Regions from separate parts of the Vibrio iocasae genome, predicted to be linked through region 1. Evidence: riboswitches for the same ligand, from Rfam matches in the RefSeq annotation. Region 1 holds a riboswitch; the other holds the start of a gene.

Region 1 (9,612 bases):
CTTGGGTACATCAATTAATCCAGTTGCTAGGTTGATCAGGGTACTTTTACCACAGCCGTTCTCACCCATTAGCGCGACTTTTTCCCCGTGCTTTATTTCCAGCTCCGGGACACTCAGTTTGAAGTCTCCGCGGGAAAAATTGAGATTTTTAATCGTAAGGTTAGCCATTCCAGAAGTGCTCCCTGCGACGTTTTAACAGGTAGAAGAAGAACAGGCCACCAAAGATGGCAGTCATGATACCTACTGGCAATTCGGCGCCTCCTGGAATAATTACACGTGATAACGTATCGGATGCCATCAACAAGAATGCACCAAACAGGCTTGAATAGAATATGTTGTGCTTCATATCGCTGCCAAACAGGCTACGTGAAATGTGTGGGACAATCAGGCCGACAAACCCGATGATGCCAGAAAAGCTAACCGCTACCGACACCAACAGGGTAGAGGCGATAAATACAATTGATCGTAGCCTGTGAACGTTGACGCCTAAGCTCTGCGCGGAATGTTCATCGAGCGCTAGGATATTCAGCTTCATTGCGTTTCGGTGCAGATAAGCGAAGACCAGTGCAAAAAGTACAATACAGATGATCAATCGTTCTGCATTCACCATAAATATTCCCCCCATCAGCCAGTAGACGATGGAGTTTAATGAGTCTTCAAAGTAGTACTTAGAGAAGCTGATAACAGCAGAGGAAACCACATTCATCACCACACCAGCAAGAATCATGGTGATCGGGTTGATTCGCCCTCCGGTCAGGGACATTCGATAAACCATGGCAAGTCCACTAATACCAGTGATAAAAGCGAAAACAGAGATGAGATGAACCGGCATACCTAATGAGATAGCAAGTACGGCCCCCAAAGCTGAAGACGAGGCGGCACCTGTAGTGAAACTATCTGCTAGTGGGTTTTTAAGCGTGAGCTGGTAGATGCTGCCACTAAGCCCAAGCATTGCACCGATAACCGCTGAAAACAGTACCCTAGGAACTCGCAACTCGGTAAGAATTTTGTACTCAATTGCCGACATGTCTAACGGGTTGATGAAGTTAGGTCCAATTAACATGGACAACAACATGGCGACTATGAAGATTCCAACTAGTCCCCACTTCATGCTTCAACCTTATAGACAATTCTTGTTGCGATAAAGACCAATACCACGTTTAGCACCAGTAATATTCCTAAAGACGAATAGTTAAACGGTGAATTTAGCAGGGATGAGCGGATCAAGTCTGCGCTGTAAGTCAAAGGCGACAGCTTTGCCAGCCACTGAATAAACAGCGGCATTTGATCGACAGGGAAGAATGTGCCTGAAAGGAACATCATTGGTGTAATAACAAATGAGTTCATTGTCGCCTGATCTCTGTGGTTCTTCATTTTCAGAGAGACAATCAAGCCAATGAGTGCAAAAGCGATCAGATGAAGGACCAAAGCGAGCAAAAACTGGATACCAAAATGCAGTGAAATTCCGCAAATCACACTGTAAACAGAGACGACTACAACTGGAATCATGCCCTTGGTTACACCGTAAGCGACTTCACCCAGCACGATCTGCCAGCGCTGATTGGGAGAGAGCAGATACTCTTCAAATATTTTTAAGTAGAAACGGCTGATGTTTATCTCGGTAGCGATATTGTAGCTGTGGTTCATGCTTGACATGGCAAGCAGGCCGGGCAGAAGGAAAGTCAGGTAGTCCAGCCCCTCGACACTGGTTCCCTTGCCGACACCGTAGCCAAAGGCCATTAAATAAAGAAACGGTGGCACGGCTGCTGCCAGAACCACTCGCACTAGCTTTTTTCGGAGAACAGTACACTCCCGGTAGTAGATACCTACAACACCATCAAGCATTTTTGACTAACCTCTTTCCTGTTAAATGAAGGAATACGTCTTCCAGTGTTGTCTCCCTGATGCTTACAGGGGCGTGTGTAATTTGAGATAGCCTTTTAAGTGCTTGCTCTCTGTCATCAAAAAATTCCTGGGTGAACTCCTCTGACTCAATATCCAACACACATTGACCGAGCTGTTGTTTCAGAGTGTCCGCGGTTCCCTCTGTTATGATTTTGCCGCTATCGATAAAAATAACTCTTTCCGATAGACGTTCTGCTTCCTCAATATAGTGGGTAGTCAGGAATATGGTGCACTTACGTTCCTGATTGATTTTATTCAGGAAAGACCACATCTTCCTGCGACTGTGGGGATCGAGCCCTACGGTAGGTTCATCCAGAAAGAGGATTTTAGGTTTGTGCATCAGGGCTCTGGCGATCACTAGCTTGCGCTTCATGCCGCCAGAGAGTTTTCCTGATGGTTTTTCTTTATGATCTTGCAGGCCAGCAAACTCCAGACTCTCTTCAATGGCTTGTTCGAGGTCTTTGCCTCGCATTTTGTACAAAAGCCCATGAACACGGAGGTTTTCGGCAGGGGTGAGTTCTCTGTCGATATTGTTGTGTTGAGGTACAACACCAATTAAACGTCTTAGTTCATGTCTGTCGGAACGGTTTTCCTGACTTTCATACAAAATTTTGCCCGAGTCTGGCTCTAGCAGGCCGGTGAGCATTTTTATCGTTGTGGTCTTTCCGGCACCGTTAGGGCCGAGAAAGGCACAAATTTCTCCTTTTTTAAGGGAAAAACTCATGTTATCAACCGCCCGGCTCTTACCAAAATTTCGGGTAAGAGACCGGACTTCGATAAACGCATCCTCATTCGAGACAGCAACTTGTATGGATACTGTGTCTGGTTTTGATGCTGTGTTATTTGGAACTGAGGTTGCGTTCACTTCATTACCTACTTAAGCGCCAGTTTTGCATCGTTTGCTGCGTCAACCAGATGCTGAAGATAGATCTTTTGGATAGCATCGTTGCTACCAAGGCCTTCTAGGACTGGTGTTACTTTGATGCCTTCATTAGAAAGCATCACTTTCCATGAATCTTCTTCATCACCAGCCATATCGTTAGTTGCGTGGTCTCCAGCAACGACCATCAGTGGTTTGGCAGTAACTTTTTTAACACCATCTTTTTTCATATCGGCCAGTATCTTATCGAAACCAGGATGCCCTTCTACAAGACCTACATATGTTTTCACTTCTGGGTAAGCTTCATTCATCATCTCGCCCAGTTCATAGTACAGGCCTGTCGAGAGGTGGTCATTACCGTGTCCCATGTAGACAAGAGCGGAATTGTTTTTCTTAGCCAGTTCAACGTCGCTTTTCAGCGCAACGGTTAGCTTTTCGAGGTCCTGACGATACTCGTAATCTTTACCCCATGTTCCCATTAAAGGGCGGCCAATAGTGATGGTATGGAAAGGCTTCCATTTCTGCTTGATGGTTTCTATAGAGCTAAGTGCATCGGTATACGCTTTAAGATCGATGAACTCTTCACCGTGGGTAAGAAGCGTCGTTTGAACGACGATGTTTTTATAACCTTCGTTCTGAAGGTCAGCCAGAGTACCCAGAATATTTTTTACATCGTAGAAGCTAGCCGGGATGTCAGGGTGGGCATCTTTGTACGCTTGATCAGAGTCTCTTTGATGCCAGATTTTGCGGATAATATTAGAAGTAAAAGCGAAACGAACAGGCGTGTTCGGATACGCCTGTTCTACTTCTTCCTGAATACCGATTAGAGAACCAACCGCGGTGTCATAAGTCGTGCCAAATGCGGCAAGAACAATAGCGGTTTTAGCTTCTTCTGGTTTAGCATCAGATGCCTGAGCAAAAGGCGCTGCAGCAATAGCGCCTAGTAAAAGAGAAGTTGAAATTTGTTTTAGCATTATAGTGTTCCGTAAGTTAGATCCAACATAGGCTTGTAAACTCTTACGGGATGAACATCGGGCATTAGCAAAGGTGTGCTTATGTACCACGAGTAACCCGCTCGTTAGGTGGAAGAAATCCACACACATTCAGGCAGGTCTCCTGGCTCTTGGGTCTACGCCTTACAAACTCCCTTCCCAGATTTCTCCAGTGGCTTATATTTGAAGACTCACCAATTACAGTTGCGGGCACAGCTCAAGAATTTAACTTGATTCCCTATTAAGCGAATGCATAAAGCATAGCACCTGAAGCGTTAATATAATGCATTAAACTTTATTTAATCAACCGTGATTAAAATCAAAAAATGGTTATTTAATAAAAATATTTCGCTGATGATAAATATATTACCATTGCAGATAAATTTATTACTTACTGCTTTATTGATAATGCCTCTCATTTTACGTGGTTAAAATTCACACTTCGCATAGTAATTATTTGTTATTAATCACAGTTCCCAAAATCCTAAATGACAATGAATTCTTAATGTTTGAATAGTCAAAAACTTGTGGTGTTGCTGTCTAACCTTATGTTTTGTGGAGGTTGGTTGGGTCGTGGTGCTGTGGGGTATGACAATATATTTGCATGGGGCGTAATTTATTACCATCGTTGTATGATTTAGTCAGCGAAATATTTTTATCCATCATTGATATATTGGTAACCCTGAATTGATCATTGTTTATAAGAAATAGACAAATAAATTAAATATATCGAGGGAGTGATGAGTAATATTGTAATGGCTGTTAATGCAGGCAGTTCAACAATTAAATTTCAACTTTTTGAAATGCCTAATGAACAGGTAATTGCAAAAGGGATAATAGATAAAATTGGTAAGCAGGACGCGGCATTCTCAGTTAAATACGGAGAGGGCCATGAGTTCACACAATATAAACCAATATTAGACTATGAATCAGCCATTGATGGCTTGCTAACATCGTTAACTGAACTAGGTATTGTTGCTGATCTTAAAGACATTACTGGGGTAGGGCATCGAGTCGCCCACGGCGGAGAGCGTTTTAGCCAGGCGACCGTTGTGACCGATGAAGTCCTAAAAGAGATTGAGAACCAAATTGAACTGGCACCGCTCCACAACCCGGCAAATGTAACCGGCATTAAAGCGATTAAACGAATCTTACCGGATGTCTGCAATGTTGCTGTGTTTGACACTGCGTTTCACCAGACAATGAAGCCAGAACATTTCTTGTATGCCATACCGTATGAGTTATACCAGCAGCATAAAATTCGTCGTTATGGCTTCCATGGTACCAGCCACGGATACGTAGCACAGTTGTGCACGCAGCAACTCAACAAACCACTGGAAGAGTTAAAAATCGTCAGTTGCCACCTTGGCAGTGGTGCGAGCATCTGTGCCATCGACGGCGGTGAATCGGTTAACACTTCTATGGGCTTTACTCCTTTAGCCGGAATCATGATGGGAACCCGATGTGGTGACATTGACCCTTCTATATCGGGTTATCTGCAAGGCAAGCTTGAGACCAGCTATGAAGAGGTTCAGGACATTTTCAACAAAGAGTCTGGTTTGTTAGGTATCTCTCAGCTTTCTAATGATTGCCGCGAAGTAGAACTGGCCGCGGAATCAGGCAATTTGAAGGCGCAACTGGCATTGGACATGTTTGTCGACAGAATCCGCCATTTTGTGGGTAGTTATATGGTTCAGATGGGTGGAATCGATGCACTTATTTTCACTGGTGGTATCGGCGAAAACTCAAGATTGATTCGAAGCAAGGTGACCGAAGGGCTCTCTGCATTTGGTATTGCAATTGATGCCGCTAAAAACAAATCGAATGACACCTGCATCCAGACTGAAGACGCGACGGTTGCGACTCTGGTGCTCAATACAAATGAAGAATTAATGATAGCCCGAGAGGTCTGTCAGAAGTTGTAAGCATTAAGAAGTAGACAATTTTTATTATTTAATTAATTGATTTAACGACAAAGTTAAAAGAGGAAAATTCAATGGATAGCATCATTATTTCTCCTGGAAAGTACATTCAGGGTAGTGGCTCAATCAAGAACATCGCAAACTACGCAAACAAGCGCTCACTGGTTATTGCCGATGATTTTGTAATGGGTCTGACAAAAGATGCAGTAACGACCAGCTATGCAGCACAAGGAGTTGAAGTTAACTTTGAACTGTTTAAAGGTGAATGTTCTAAGGTCGAAGTAGAAAGACTAAAAGGCAAGATCGCTGAGTATGGCAGTGAAATGATTGTTGGTGTCGGTGGCGGTAAAACACTGGATACAGCAAAAGCGGTTGCGTTCTACGCAGATCTTCCAGTCGTTATCGTTCCTACTATCGCATCAACAGATGCTCCTTGTAGTGCGCTATCTGTTCTTTACACCGAAGACGGTGTGTTCGATGAGTACCTACTGCTTCCAAGTAACCCGGATGTGGTTCTGATGGATACTGACATCATTTCTAAAGCACCAACACGTCTGCTTGTGGCTGGTATGGGTGATGCGCTTGCAACTTACTTCGAAGCACGTGCCGCGAAGGCCGCTCAGGCTGGCAACATGGCTGGTGGCCTGACGACCAACGCAGCACTTACTCTGGCTCGTCTGTGTTATGACACGCTGATCGATCAGGGCTACATTGCGAAAGCTGCTGCGGATGCAGGTGTATCAACTAAAACACTAGAAAACATTGTAGAAGCAAACACCTTCCTAAGTGGTGTTGGTTTTGAAAGTGGTGGCCTTGCAGCAGCTCACGCAATTCATAACGGTCTGACGCTTCTTGAAGAGTGTCACCACCTATACCATGGTGAAAAAGTAGCGTTTGGTACGATCACTCAGTTGGTTCTTGAGAACGCACCAGCAGAAGAGATCAAAGAAGTTATCGAGTTCTGCGTTAGCGTAGGTCTTCCAACTAACCTTGCGGAGATGGGCGTGAAGGAAATCGATAAAGAGAAGCTGTATGAAGTTGCTAAACTGGCGACAGCGGAAGGTGAAACCATCCATAACATGCCGTTTGAAGTGACCGCAGAAAGCGTTCTTGCGGCAATTCTTGCCGCTGACCGTCTAGGCTCAGACTTGTTCTAATTGCTAACTCATTGACAACAAATGCTAAAAAGGTTCAGTACAATCTGGGCCTTTTTTTTGCATAAAATTCTCCGATTTCATTTCGATTTAGTGCTAAGCGTCGTGTAGATGCTGGTGATAGCACATAGGGAGGATTGAGGATGAATAGCGCAGAAGCAAGAGAAGAATTTAAACGCGTGGTCGATGATTTAAAATCACGTGGAACTTACGCAGGGGAAGTTGAATACGGACCGGAAGGTGATTGGCTTGGTATGGTTTATGAGAAGAACTACAGCTATAGCGATTATCGAGAGCAGGTTCAGTATGCAAGGTTAGTTTACAACGGCAGGACATCGTTTAAGTGATTGCCCTGCGTCACTTTATGTAGCTATTGCCCCAAAAAATATGGCTGTTATTAATTAACCAGACTTTCTCTCAACTTATCTGATACAGCGAAAGCTTACGATAAAGCGTAGAGAGCGCAATACCTAGCCCATCTGCTGTGGCGTGCTTGTCCCCATTGTGATAGTCGAGCGCGGCTAATATATGTTGCCTTTCAACTGCCTCCATAGGCATTAGAGGGTTTGAGGTATGTTGCGTCTCTTTTACAGTAGTCAGCTCTGGCGGAAGGTCGTCAGTTTCAATCCACTCTCCCCGACATAGGGCAACCGCATATTCAATAGCATTAGTTAACTCTCGGACATTACCGGGCCATTGGTAATCCATGAGCTGTTTTATCGCGCAACGAGACAAACCAATAATGGGCCGATTCATATCGACGCTCAGTCGGTGGAGGAACAGATTCGCAATGGGAAGAATGTCTTCGCGTCTTTCTGAAAGGCGTGGCACTTTGAGTTCAATAACACGTAAACGGTAGAAAAGGTCTTGTCGAAAATGGCCTTTAGCGACCTCATCGTTCAGGTTGCGGTTTGTGGCAGCAATGATTCTTACATCCAGTTTTCGTGGAATGTTTTCACCAATGCGCTTGATCTCCTTTTCTTGAATCACCCGCAACAGTTTGACTTGCATACTAGCGCTGATTTCGCCTATTTCATCCAGAAAAATAGTGCCGCCATTCGCCTCTTCAAACAAACCCGCTCGGGCTCTGTCCGCTCCCGTAAATGCGCCTTTGGTGTGACCAAATAATTCAGCTTCTAGCAGGGTTTCGCTAAGTGCTCCACAGTTAACGGGAATAAATGGACCTTCTGAACGGTTGGAAGCTTGATGAACATAACGGCTGATATGTTCTTTACCTGTACCGCTGTCACCACTGACCAAAATAGTAGAGTTCACTTCCGCAGCCCTTTTTGCGATATCGATCAGTTTTATCATCTGAGGGCTACGGGCGATAAAACCCGGAATAGGATCGATTGGATTTTCAAGGATGGCTAACTCGTTTCTTTTGGCAGCTAATCGTTGTTCTAGCTCTTGAATCTGTTGTTCTTGCTCGGTCAGGGTTTGACTGATGCTATCCATTTCAAAATAGGGTAGGTGCTCATCCAGTCGATGATCCCAGAACTCTTTAAAACGTCCTTCCATTTCACAATGAGAATCACCTTTGGCAACGCACTTGGTTTCGATGAAGTACATTTCACGACCACGCTTAAAAGTCTCATAGCCCGTTGCAAAGCCAGTAAGTGTCCAGCAGCTTCCTTCGTTGGCTGGCCCCAGCAAATTTAAATGTTGCTCCGCCTCATAGGAGTTGTCCATCTCTGAACGGATAACCAGTTTCTCGCTTTGACCATCGATAATCTCATGATGGGTGGTATTCACAATGCCAAATACCCTGTGCAGGTGTTCTCCGGCTTGCCCGTCCTGTAACAATTCCGGGAAGTCGTCCTGAAGCATTTTTGCGGTGCGCCATCCATGAGCAAAGCCAAAGCGAGTGAGTACCTTACGAGCTTTGTCGTAACCGAAGGTATCCACCAGTTCTTTTCTTAGAAGACCCAACGCCAGTGCATCAAGAATCAGAACCCGCTGTTGCATAAAATGTATAGAGGCGTCCTGACTGGATTGACTAAGTAAACCGTCTAGTAATAGCTCTTCAACTTTCATAAAGCACCCGTGATTTCCTGTTTTCGGAAATGAAATTCCTATTATCGGAATTAGAGCTGCTCTCTCACCGTAGAACTGAGATTTTGTTCATAAAAAACCTTAATTTCAGTGTGGTATATCAATTGCAACTACCCCTTCAGAGTTACACGAATAGAGCTGTCAATCCCGATAAATAACGAATAAATCAGGGATAAATATCAGCATTTTTAAGTCCGGAAAAATAAGGAAAAGCAGTATGACTAAGTACCATTCGACGGTAGGTCGACGGGATTTTATGAAAATGTTGGGGATGGGAGCTGCTGGAGCTGCCACACTGGGTGGAACGACGAAGGCATTTGCGGATCTGGATGAGATGATGGATTCGCCTTACGCAGAACGTAACCTTCCGTGGTGGGTGAAAGAAGTCGACGAACCAACAATCGAGATCGACTGGGATAATATGGAGATATTCCCCGGTCCTCATAAAACACTGTTTAACCCTGCAAGCTGGCCGAACCCTGAAGACTGGGTGAAAATCCGCGACCAGAACATCATTAGTACCACCGAAAAAGTAAAAAACAACGAACCGGGTTATTCGCTTCGGGACCGTGCACTTGCGGATGCTAACTGCTGGGGTTGGGGAACCAATACAGCTATCGATCCTTCCTGGACTGGCCCTGATGTTATGGCAACGGACAAGTGGGAACACCCGACCATGTTCTATGAGCCAAAAGACTTTGGTG
Region 2 (9,612 bases), on a different replicon from region 1:
TACTGGCGTACACACTTCAAAGCCTCCCACCTATCCTACACATGTAGGCTCAATGTTCAGTGCCAAGCTGTAGTAAAGGTTCACGGGGTCTTTCCGTCTAGCCGCGGGTACACTGCATCTTCACAGCGATTTCAATTTCACTGAGTCTCGGGTGGAGACAGCGTGGCCATCATTACGCCATTCGTGCAGGTCGGAACTTACCCGACAAGGAATTTCGCTACCTTAGGACCGTTATAGTTACGGCCGCCGTTTACCGGGGCTTCGATCAAGAGCTTCGACCTAAGTCTAACCCCATCAATTAACCTTCCGGCACCGGGCAGGCGTCACACCGTATACGTCATCTTACGATTTTGCACAGTGCTGTGTTTTTAATAAACAGTTGCAGCCACCTGGTATCTGCGACTCTCGTCAGCTCCATCCGCAAGGGACTTCACCAATAAGAGCGTACCTTCTCCCGAAGTTACGGTACCATTTTGCCTAGTTCCTTCACCCGAGTTCTCTCAAGCGCCTTGGTATTCTCTACCCGACCACCTGTGTCGGTTTGGGGTACGATTCCTTACAATCTGAAGCTTAGAGGCTTTTCCTGGAAGCATGGCATCAATGACTTCACTACCGTAGTAGCTCGACATCGTGTCTCAGCCTTAAAAAGAGCCGGATTTACCTAACTCTTAAGCCTACGCACTTGAACCTGGACAACCGTCGCCAGGCCCACCTAGCCTTCTCCGTCCCCCCATCGCAATTGTAAGAAGTACGGGAATATTAACCCGTTTCCCATCGACTACGCCTTTCGGCCTCGCCTTAGGGGTCGACTTACCCTGCCCCGATTAACGTTGGACAGGAACCCTTGGTCTTCCGGCGTGGAGGTTTTTCACCCCCATTATCGTTACTCATGTCAGCATTCGCACTTCTGATACCTCCAGCAAACCTTACGATTCACCTTCAACGGCTTACAGAACGCTCCCCTACCCCGCAATCAAAGATTGCAGCCGCAGCTTCGGTTTATTACTTAGCCCCGTTACATCTTCCGCGCAGGCCGACTCGACTAGTGAGCTATTACGCTTTCTTTAAATGATGGCTGCTTCTAAGCCAACATCCTAGCTGTTTTAGCCTTCCCACATCGTTTCCCACTTAGTAATAATTTGGGACCTTAGCTGGCGGTCTGGGTTGTTTCCCTCTCCACGACGGACGTTAGCACCCGCCGTGTGTCTCCCGGATAGTACTTACTGGTATTCGGAGTTTGCAAAGGGTTGGTAAGTCGGGATGACCCCCTAGCCTTAACAGTGCTCTACCCCCAGTAGTATTCGTCCGAGGCGCTACCTAAATAGCTTTCGGGGAGAACCAGCTATCTCCAGGTTTGATTGGCCTTTCACCCCTAGCCACAAGTCATCCGCTAATTTTTCAACATTAGTCGGTTCGGTCCTCCAGTTGATGTTACTCAACCTTCAACCTGCCCATGGCTAGATCACCTGGTTTCGGGTCTATATCCAGAGACTGAACGCCCAGTTAAGACTCGGTTTCCCTACGGCTCCCCTAAACGGTTAACCTTGCCACTGAATATAAGTCGCTGACCCATTATACAAAAGGTACGCAGTCACCCCACAAAGGAGGCTCCTACTGCTTGTACGTACACGGTTTCAGGTTCTATTTCACTCCCCTCACAGGGGTTCTTTTCGCCTTTCCCTCACGGTACTGGTTCACTATCGGTCAGTCAGGAGTATTTAGCCTTGGAGGATGGTCCCCCCATATTCAGACAGGATATCACGTGTCCCGCCTTACTCGATTTCACTGAAAATGGTTTGTCGGTTACGGGGCTATCACCCTTTATTGCCATGCTTTCCAGCATGTTCACCTGAACCATTAAAAGCTTAAGGGCTAATCCAATTTCGCTCGCCGCTACTTTCGGAATCTCGGTTGATTTCTTTTCCTCGGGGTACTTAGATGTTTCAGTTCCCCCGGTTCGCCTCATTAACCTATGTATTCAGTTAATGATAATTGCTTATGCAATTGGGTTTCCCCATTCGGAAATCGTAGACTCAAGTGGCTTTTACTGCCTTATCTACGCTTATCGCAAGTTAATACGTCCTTCATCGCCTCTGACTGCCAAGGCATCCACCGTGTACGCTTAGTCACTTAACCATACAACCCCAAAGAGTTTCTAAGAAACCTTTAAGATTGTTTAATCAAACAACCAAAGTTGTCTGCAATTTTTATACATGATGCAGACTCGATTTTGCCGGACTCAAATTCCAAGAACACTTGAATGTGTGTTGGTACCTATATCTTTAAAAGACATAGGATTTGAGAACTTTTAATTGAATAACAACGCATATCCGAAGATATGGGGATTGTTGTTATTCGTCAGCTTTCCAAATTGTTAAAGAGCAAAGATTTCTTTCGAAACCATTTTTAAACACACTCGCAAGAATGCTTAAAGATGGTGGAGCTATGCGGGATCGAACCGCAGACCTCCTGCGTGCAAGGCAGGCGCTCTCCCAGCTGAGCTATAGCCCCATCTAGTGGTGTTGCTTATTTTGCTTTAGGCAAGGCATGAAGTGAGGAAGTGTAGTTCACTACACGACGAGCTTCATAACGCAGCATAAAGTAAAATTGGTGGGTCTGAGTGGACTTGAACCACCGACCTCTCGCTTATCAGGCGAACGCTCTAACCACCTGAGCTACAGACCCACGTTTGCTTCTTTACTTTCTAAACCTAATCAATCTGTGTGAACACTCATCAATGCACAATCTATATCGTTAAGGAGGTGATCCAGCCCCAGGTTCCCCTAGGGCTACCTTGTTACGACTTCACCCCAGTCATGAACCACAAAGTGGTAAGCGTCCCCCCGAAGGTTAAACTACCTACTTCTTTTGCAGCCCACTCCCATGGTGTGACGGGCGGTGTGTACAAGGCCCGGGAACGTATTCACCGTAGCATTCTGATCTACGATTACTAGCGATTCCGACTTCATGGAGTCGAGTTGCAGACTCCAATCCGGACTACGACGCACTTTTTGGGATTCGCTGACTCTCGCAAGCTAGCAGCCCTCTGTATGCGCCATTGTAGCACGTGTGTAGCCCTACTCGTAAGGGCCATGATGACTTGACGTCGTCCCCACCTTCCTCCGGTTTATCACCGGCAGTCTCCCCAAAGTTCCCACCCGAAGTGCTGGCAATTAAGGATAAGGGTTGCGCTCGTTGCGGGACTTAACCCAACATTTCACAACACGAGCTGACGACAGCCATGCAGCACCTGTCTTACAGTTCCCGAAGGCACACCTGCGTCTCCGCTGGCTTCTGTAGATGTCAAGAGTAGGTAAGGTTCTTCGCGTTGCATCGAATTAAACCACATGCTCCACCGCTTGTGCGGGCCCCCGTCAATTCATTTGAGTTTTAATCTTGCGACCGTACTCCCCAGGCGGTCTACTTAACGCGTTAGCTCCGAAAGCCACTCCTCAAGGGAACAACCTCCAAGTAGACATCGTTTACGGCGTGGACTACCAGGGTATCTAATCCTGTTTGCTCCCCACGCTTTCGCATCTGAGTGTCAGTATCTGTCCAGGGGGCCGCCTTCGCCACCGGTATTCCTTCAGATCTCTACGCATTTCACCGCTACACCTGAAATTCTACCCCCCTCTACAGTACTCTAGTTAACCAGTTTCAAATGGCCTTCCGAGGTTGAGCCCCGGGCTTTCACATCTGACTTAATTAACCACCTGCATGCGCTTTACGCCCAGTAATTCCGATTAACGCTCGCACCCTCCGTATTACCGCGGCTGCTGGCACGGAGTTAGCCGGTGCTTCTTCTGCAGCTAACGTCAAATGATGAGCGTATTAAACTCACCACCTTCCTCACTGCTGAAAGTGCTTTACAACCCGAAGGCCTTCTTCACACACGCGGCATGGCTGCATCAGGCTTGCGCCCATTGTGCAATATTCCCCACTGCTGCCTCCCGTAGGAGTCTGGACCGTGTCTCAGTTCCAGTGTGGCTGATCATCCTCTCAGACCAGCTAGAGATCGTCGCCTTGGTGAGCTCTTACCTCACCAACTAGCTAATCTCACTTAGGCGTATCCGATAGCGTGAGGCCCGAAGGTCCCCCACTTTGCTCCGAAGAGAGTATGCGGTATTAGCCATCGTTTCCAATGGTTATCCCCCTCTACCGGGCAACTTCCTAAGCATTACTCACCCGTCCGCCGCTCGACGCCCTTAACGTTCCCCGAAGGTTCAGTTAAGTCGTTTCCGCTCGACTTGCATGTGTTAGGCCTGCCGCCAGCGTTCAATCTGAGCCATGATCAAACTCTTCAATTAAAGTTTTTTTGCATCTAAGATGCGGCTCAATGAATACTGACTTCAAAACTACATAAGTAATTTCAAAGCTATTATCGTTCCAACAGAACGATAATGAATTGACTGTGCCGAATAACATAAAGTTATTTCGTTTGGTCACTCAGTTCATTGATAAATCTTTTTAGATTATCATCAACGAGTGCCCACACAGATTGATAGGTTTAAATTGTTAAAGAGCAATTTAACTTAGCCATTTAGCGGCTCAGTTAGGGATGCGTATTCTACGCTTCCGTTTTGTTGAGTCAAGATCTTTTTAAAAAATCTTTTTTCTCTTTCCTAACTCAAAGTGTGACTAGCGCCTCACTCCGTGTCGGTGATGCGGCATTATAGGGAGGATCTTTTTTAGTGCAAGATCTTTTTTCAATTTTTTTTCCAAGCGTTGGAAAAACAATCAATACCTTGTTTATTGGATAAAATTTCAACATTTGAAGGCGGTCACACCATTACATTGGCATTCATATGTGGATAAACGTAAGATTCATGTGTTCGTTATGTTAATAACGTTAATCCTTAATTTAACTATTAAAAGTTGTATTCTTATATGAACTCTAAAAAATCTACTGTTCTACTGGTTGCTTTAGCTGTTCTTGGTGCGGCTATCTTCTACATGATTTCACCAGAGCAACCTTTACCATCAATTTCATTCATCATTGGCGTAGCCGCTACTTCTTTCGTTCTTTCACTTTCTAACTCCTCTACAGACAAGAAAGAAAAAGGCAAGCCATCAACTAAAACTCTATATGTGGGCAATCTGCCATATAAGGCTAACGAGTCGAACGTTCGTGAGCTCTTTTCTGAACATGGAGAAGTATTCGCTGTAAGGCTAATGAAAGACAAACGCACAGGGAAAAGGAGAGGGTTTGGTTTTGTTGTTATGGCAAGTACAGATGCTGAAACAGCAATCAATGCATTAAATGACAACGACTATATGCAGAGAACCTTGAAAGTGCGTATTGCAAACGATCCTAAACATCCTGAATCGGAAGCATCTCAATAGGAGCAAAGTTAAGTTTTTCTACAGCTCTGTTTAGTGCAGCTTTATCCGTTAAAGCTGCACTACAAAATATCTTAAATCGGGTATGACTTCTCTGACCTACAATTACGGGTAACAAAGACTTAACTCTCCGTGCTATCGCTTCACCAGAATCGATCAAAACAACTCGCTCATTAAACACCTGATTTATCTCTTCTCTTAATAGTGGAAAATGAGTACAACCAAGTACAGCAACATCGATTTTGTTCACTAGCGGAGAAAGTACTTCCTTTAGCTCATCCAAATCGACTTTTTTTCCGCAAAGCTTTTCTTCTGCCATATCAACTAACCTGGTTGTTCCAAGTAGCTCAACAGGCATAGCTGAAGCGAAGCTTTCTATTAGCTGGTGTGTGTATTCTCTATTAACCGTAGCGGGCGTTGCTATCAGGCCAACTGCTGTATGTGCGATAAGACTAGCAGGCTTTATTGCAGGAACAACACCAACAACCGGAATATCTAACACCTTCCTCAGTACTGGTAAAACGATAGTACTCGCTGTATTGCAGGCAATAACGACCAAATCCACACCTTCTTGCTTGACCGCTTTAACCACCAGCTTTTCGACACGAGAGATGAGCACATCTTTGGGTAGCTCACCATATGGGTAAGCTTCATTGTCAAATAAATATATGTACTCTAAATTTGGCAGCAATCTTTTTATTTCTTTGTAGACAGAAAGGCCACCGACACCAGAGTCGAAGATTAAAACTTTAGAGGAAGTTTGGGCTAGATTTGACAAGATTAAAAGGAAGCTAAGAAATTTCCCACGATGATACTACTGTTCGACAACTTAGCAAGTCAGCTATTGAACAACAGGGAGCCGAAATACTCCGACCCCCTATAACTGTTTATTTAAAATGAGTAAGAGACACTTAAGTTAACTTCTCTTCCATGCCCCACGTAGTACCCTGAACCAAAACTGGAATAGCTTACAAAATCTGCATATTTTTCATCCGCTATATTATCAACCCTCAGATTTGCCTGAAATGATTCGTTAATATAGGAAAGCGCCAAATTTCCAAGCCAGTATGCATCTAACTTGTCGTTTACATTACCACTATCGCCATTTTCATATTTCTCACCGACGTAAACGGCTTCTGCGAACAGCTTCCAGTTAAAAGTTAAATCGTAGTTAGCAAAGCTTCTACCTGAATGACTTGCTACCCAAGGAATATCATTTCCTTTGTTGTCACCTTTGCTGTATTCCGCATTTACATAGCTATACTCGGCACCAAGCATTAGCTCTTCCGTGACATAGGCATCGAAGTAGAATGTTCCACCAAACCTTTCTGTAGGATCAGAGTTTACATTCGCCCCGGAAAAGTTACCGCCCACGGGTTTCTCTGCACTGGAGTCGAAAACTATTTCGTCTTCAAGCTTTAAGTTGTATATATCAAATTTAACTGAATAGTCGTCCCAGATATAGTCAACACCCGTTTCTATCGAAACACCAGTTTGTGGTTTCAATCCAGCAACCCCTGGAGACGTATAAGCTTGCTCATCAACTTTAGCAAAACGAAAGTTGCTTTCTGCACGAACATAATAACGTGTATTGTCGTTTGGTTTGATATTTGCCCCGAGCTCTAGTGCTGTTGCATCCTCTTTGAGAGTCGCTCCACCAGCATAAGTGGACGAATCTTTAATATCGTCTTCTACTTTAGAGTAGCGGCCGCCACCAATAAGAGTAACGCTATTGGATACGGGGTAATTTATCTGAGAGTATAAGCTAGACATTAGTTGCTTATTTTTTCTGGTTGATGCGTCATAGTCGGAATGGCCAATATCCAGACCAACTAAGAGGTTGCCCCTCCCTGCATCTACTGACAAAGCTCTTTCAGCCTGAAGTTGAACAGCTTGTTGAATGCTATCTATTTCTCTTTTTGAGCCCCAACCAATACTGTTTATGGAAGTGTCATCAAAACTTAAATCCGCTTTAGCCAGCCAATCTTTATTGATATCACGCTTATAACCCAATCGAGCTGCCTTTGTTATTTCATGAGCATAGTCGTTTGCGTTTGCAGGGTTCACCTGCTTTGGATTTTCTTCGAATTTAGTTTTTGACAGGCTACCTGCATACTGACGGTAATTATCGTAGTAGCTGAATTCTGTATAAAAAGCTTCATCTTGTTCTGCATAGTCGATACGAGCCAGAAGCATCGCTGTATCGCGGTCATTATGATCCCGATAATTCTCATCACTATCCTGACTAACAGATAAAGAATAACTCCATGTATCAGATATCTGTCGGGACAGATTAATTCCACCACCATAAGCGCTATTACTTCCCAAAGATGCATTTAGCTCTGTGACTTCACCACCTTTTTTAGTGATGATATTAATAATACCACCGACAGCTTGATCACCGTGAAGAACACCAGAGCTACCCGATACTACTTCAATGCTTTCTATTTGGTTGAGCGGGATTGAAGAAAGTTGTGGGGCGGATAAATCTGGCTTGTTAAGCTTTCTTCCATCAACAAGGATTAGAGTGTTGTGTGCTGCTTGGCTACCAGAGAAGCCCCTCATTGCTATCGTAGGGCCTGAGTTTGAGTCAGAGATCTGGATACCGGCTCGACTACGGAGCAACGAAGACAATGAGGTCGCGCCACTGGCTTTTATTTCTTCCTGACCGATGACAACGATATTAGATGCAATATCTGAAACAGAGTTTACATTTTCACTTCTTCCAAACACGACAATCGTTTCTTCATCTGAAGCTGAGTTTTGCGCGTATGAAAATGAGGTATAAGAAAGAAGCGATGCCACTGCTATCGCTATAGATGATTTTCGCATTGTAATTCCCTAAATCGCGTAGAATTTTCCAAGTATTTTTATACTTAACGTTGCTGTCAGATATTCGGACTTAAGAGCTCAATACAACACGTACTACCTAGCATCTCACTTCCCACTTTATTCAAGCAGTGTTTGGCTTTTAACCTAAGATGTTCGTTCTCTATTACCGCTGCGCGTCAGTTCCGGAATTACACCGGATTCCCTGTAATGCAAATGATTTATATAAAGCATCGCTATCAGCAATCGGGAAAATACTATCTATTCACTGATTAAGTGTCTAGATAGAAAGTTAACCTCCTATAATAAAAAATCGTCATAATACATGCGTATATCGAATTACACTTTAAATAAAGCAACACAAAGCTGGACATGCTCCTGCTATTGAATAAAATCTGCGCTCTCCGTGCGAATGAGTAAGGCAACGATATGGCAATTCCTGAAATGAACCCTCAAAGTTATCAAGAACAACTAGAAGAAAAAAAGCTTCGTATGAATGAGCTGTTTTCCGAATATGGTGTTCCCGAGCTTGAGGTATATGAATCACCAGAGAAGAATTACCGAATGCGTGCGGAGTTTCGAGTTTGGCATGAAGGTGATGACCTTTATTACATCATGTTCAATCAGGAAACTCGCGAAAAGTATCGAGTTGACCAATTCCCGGCGGCAAGCAAACTAATCAACGACTTGATGCCTAAATTAGTAGAGCTGGTTAAAGATAAAGAGTCGCTTCGTAAAAAACTATTTCAGGTAGATTTTCTATCCACACTCAGTGGTGAAATCCTTGTATCACTGTTATACCACCGCCAGCTTGACGAGCAGTGGACTGAAGATGCAAAAAACCTAAAAGCGCAGTTAGAATCGGAAGGGTTTAACCTGAACCTTATTGGTCGCGCTCGTAAGATGAAGATCGTTCTCGACAGAGATTTCGTTGTTGAAAAGCTGAATGTTAATGGCCAACCTTATATCTACCAACAAGTCGAAAACAGTTTTACTCAACCTAATGGTGAAGTAGCACAGAAAATGCTGGAGTGGGCGATAGATTGCACTAACGAGAGTAAAGGCGATCTTCTAGAGCTGTACTGTGGTAATGGAAACTTCTCACTAGCTTTAGCTCAGAACTTTGAGCGTGTACTGGCAACAGAGCTAGCTAAGCCATCAGTCGATTCTGCTCAATACAATATCGCAGCCAACAACATTGAAAATGTACAAATCATTCGCATGTCTGCGGAAGAGTTTACCGAAGCAATGGAAGGTAAACGAGAGTTTCGTCGTCTAAAGCAACAGAACATTGATCTTAAAAGCTACAACTGCAATACCATTTTTGTCGATCCACCTCGTGCAGGGATGGATATCGATACATGCAAAATGGTTCAGGGGTACGAGCGTATTCTATATATCTCATGTAACCCTGAGACACTAAAAGACAATCTAGACATTCTT

The links. Region 1 has a riboswitch for cobalamin ahead of SNR28_RS03435 (sirohydrochlorin cobaltochelatase). Riboswitches for the same ligand answer to the same signal wherever they lie in the genome.
Region 2: it holds a riboswitch for cobalamin, as region 1 does, so the genes downstream of both, SNR28_RS25825 (TonB-dependent receptor) here and SNR28_RS03435 (sirohydrochlorin cobaltochelatase) in region 1, are expected to answer to the same signal.

What each region holds. Positions count from the first base shown of each region.
Region 1 is NZ_CP145310.1:752,488-762,099, forward strand. It holds gene SNR28_RS03415 (ABC transporter ATP-binding protein) at 1-168, opposite strand, end outside; gene SNR28_RS03420 (FecCD family ABC transporter permease) at 161-1,111, opposite strand; gene SNR28_RS03425 (ABC transporter permease) at 1,108-1,845, opposite strand; gene SNR28_RS03430 (ABC transporter ATP-binding protein) at 1,838-2,770, opposite strand; gene SNR28_RS03435 (sirohydrochlorin cobaltochelatase) at 2,779-3,759, opposite strand; cobalamin riboswitch at 3,874-4,063, opposite strand; gene SNR28_RS03440 (acetate/propionate family kinase) at 4,518-5,702, shown strand; gene SNR28_RS03445 (glycerol dehydrogenase) at 5,774-6,856, shown strand; gene SNR28_RS03450 (hypothetical protein) at 6,997-7,200, shown strand; gene SNR28_RS03455 (sigma 54-interacting transcriptional regulator) at 7,271-8,890, opposite strand; gene SNR28_RS03460 (reductive dehalogenase) at 9,126-9,612, shown strand, end outside.
Region 2 is NZ_CP145311.1:3,471,461-3,481,072, forward strand. It holds rRNA gene SNR28_RS25795 (23S ribosomal RNA) at 1-2,136, opposite strand, end outside; tRNA gene SNR28_RS25800 (tRNA-Ala) at 2,436-2,511, opposite strand; tRNA gene SNR28_RS25805 (tRNA-Ile) at 2,609-2,685, opposite strand; rRNA gene SNR28_RS25810 (16S ribosomal RNA) at 2,756-4,307, opposite strand; gene SNR28_RS25815 (RNA recognition motif domain-containing protein) at 4,888-5,343, shown strand; gene murI (glutamate racemase) at 5,312-6,118, opposite strand; gene SNR28_RS25825 (TonB-dependent receptor) at 6,232-8,172, opposite strand; cobalamin riboswitch at 8,210-8,428, opposite strand; gene trmA (tRNA (uridine(54)-C5)-methyltransferase TrmA) at 8,599-9,612, shown strand, end outside.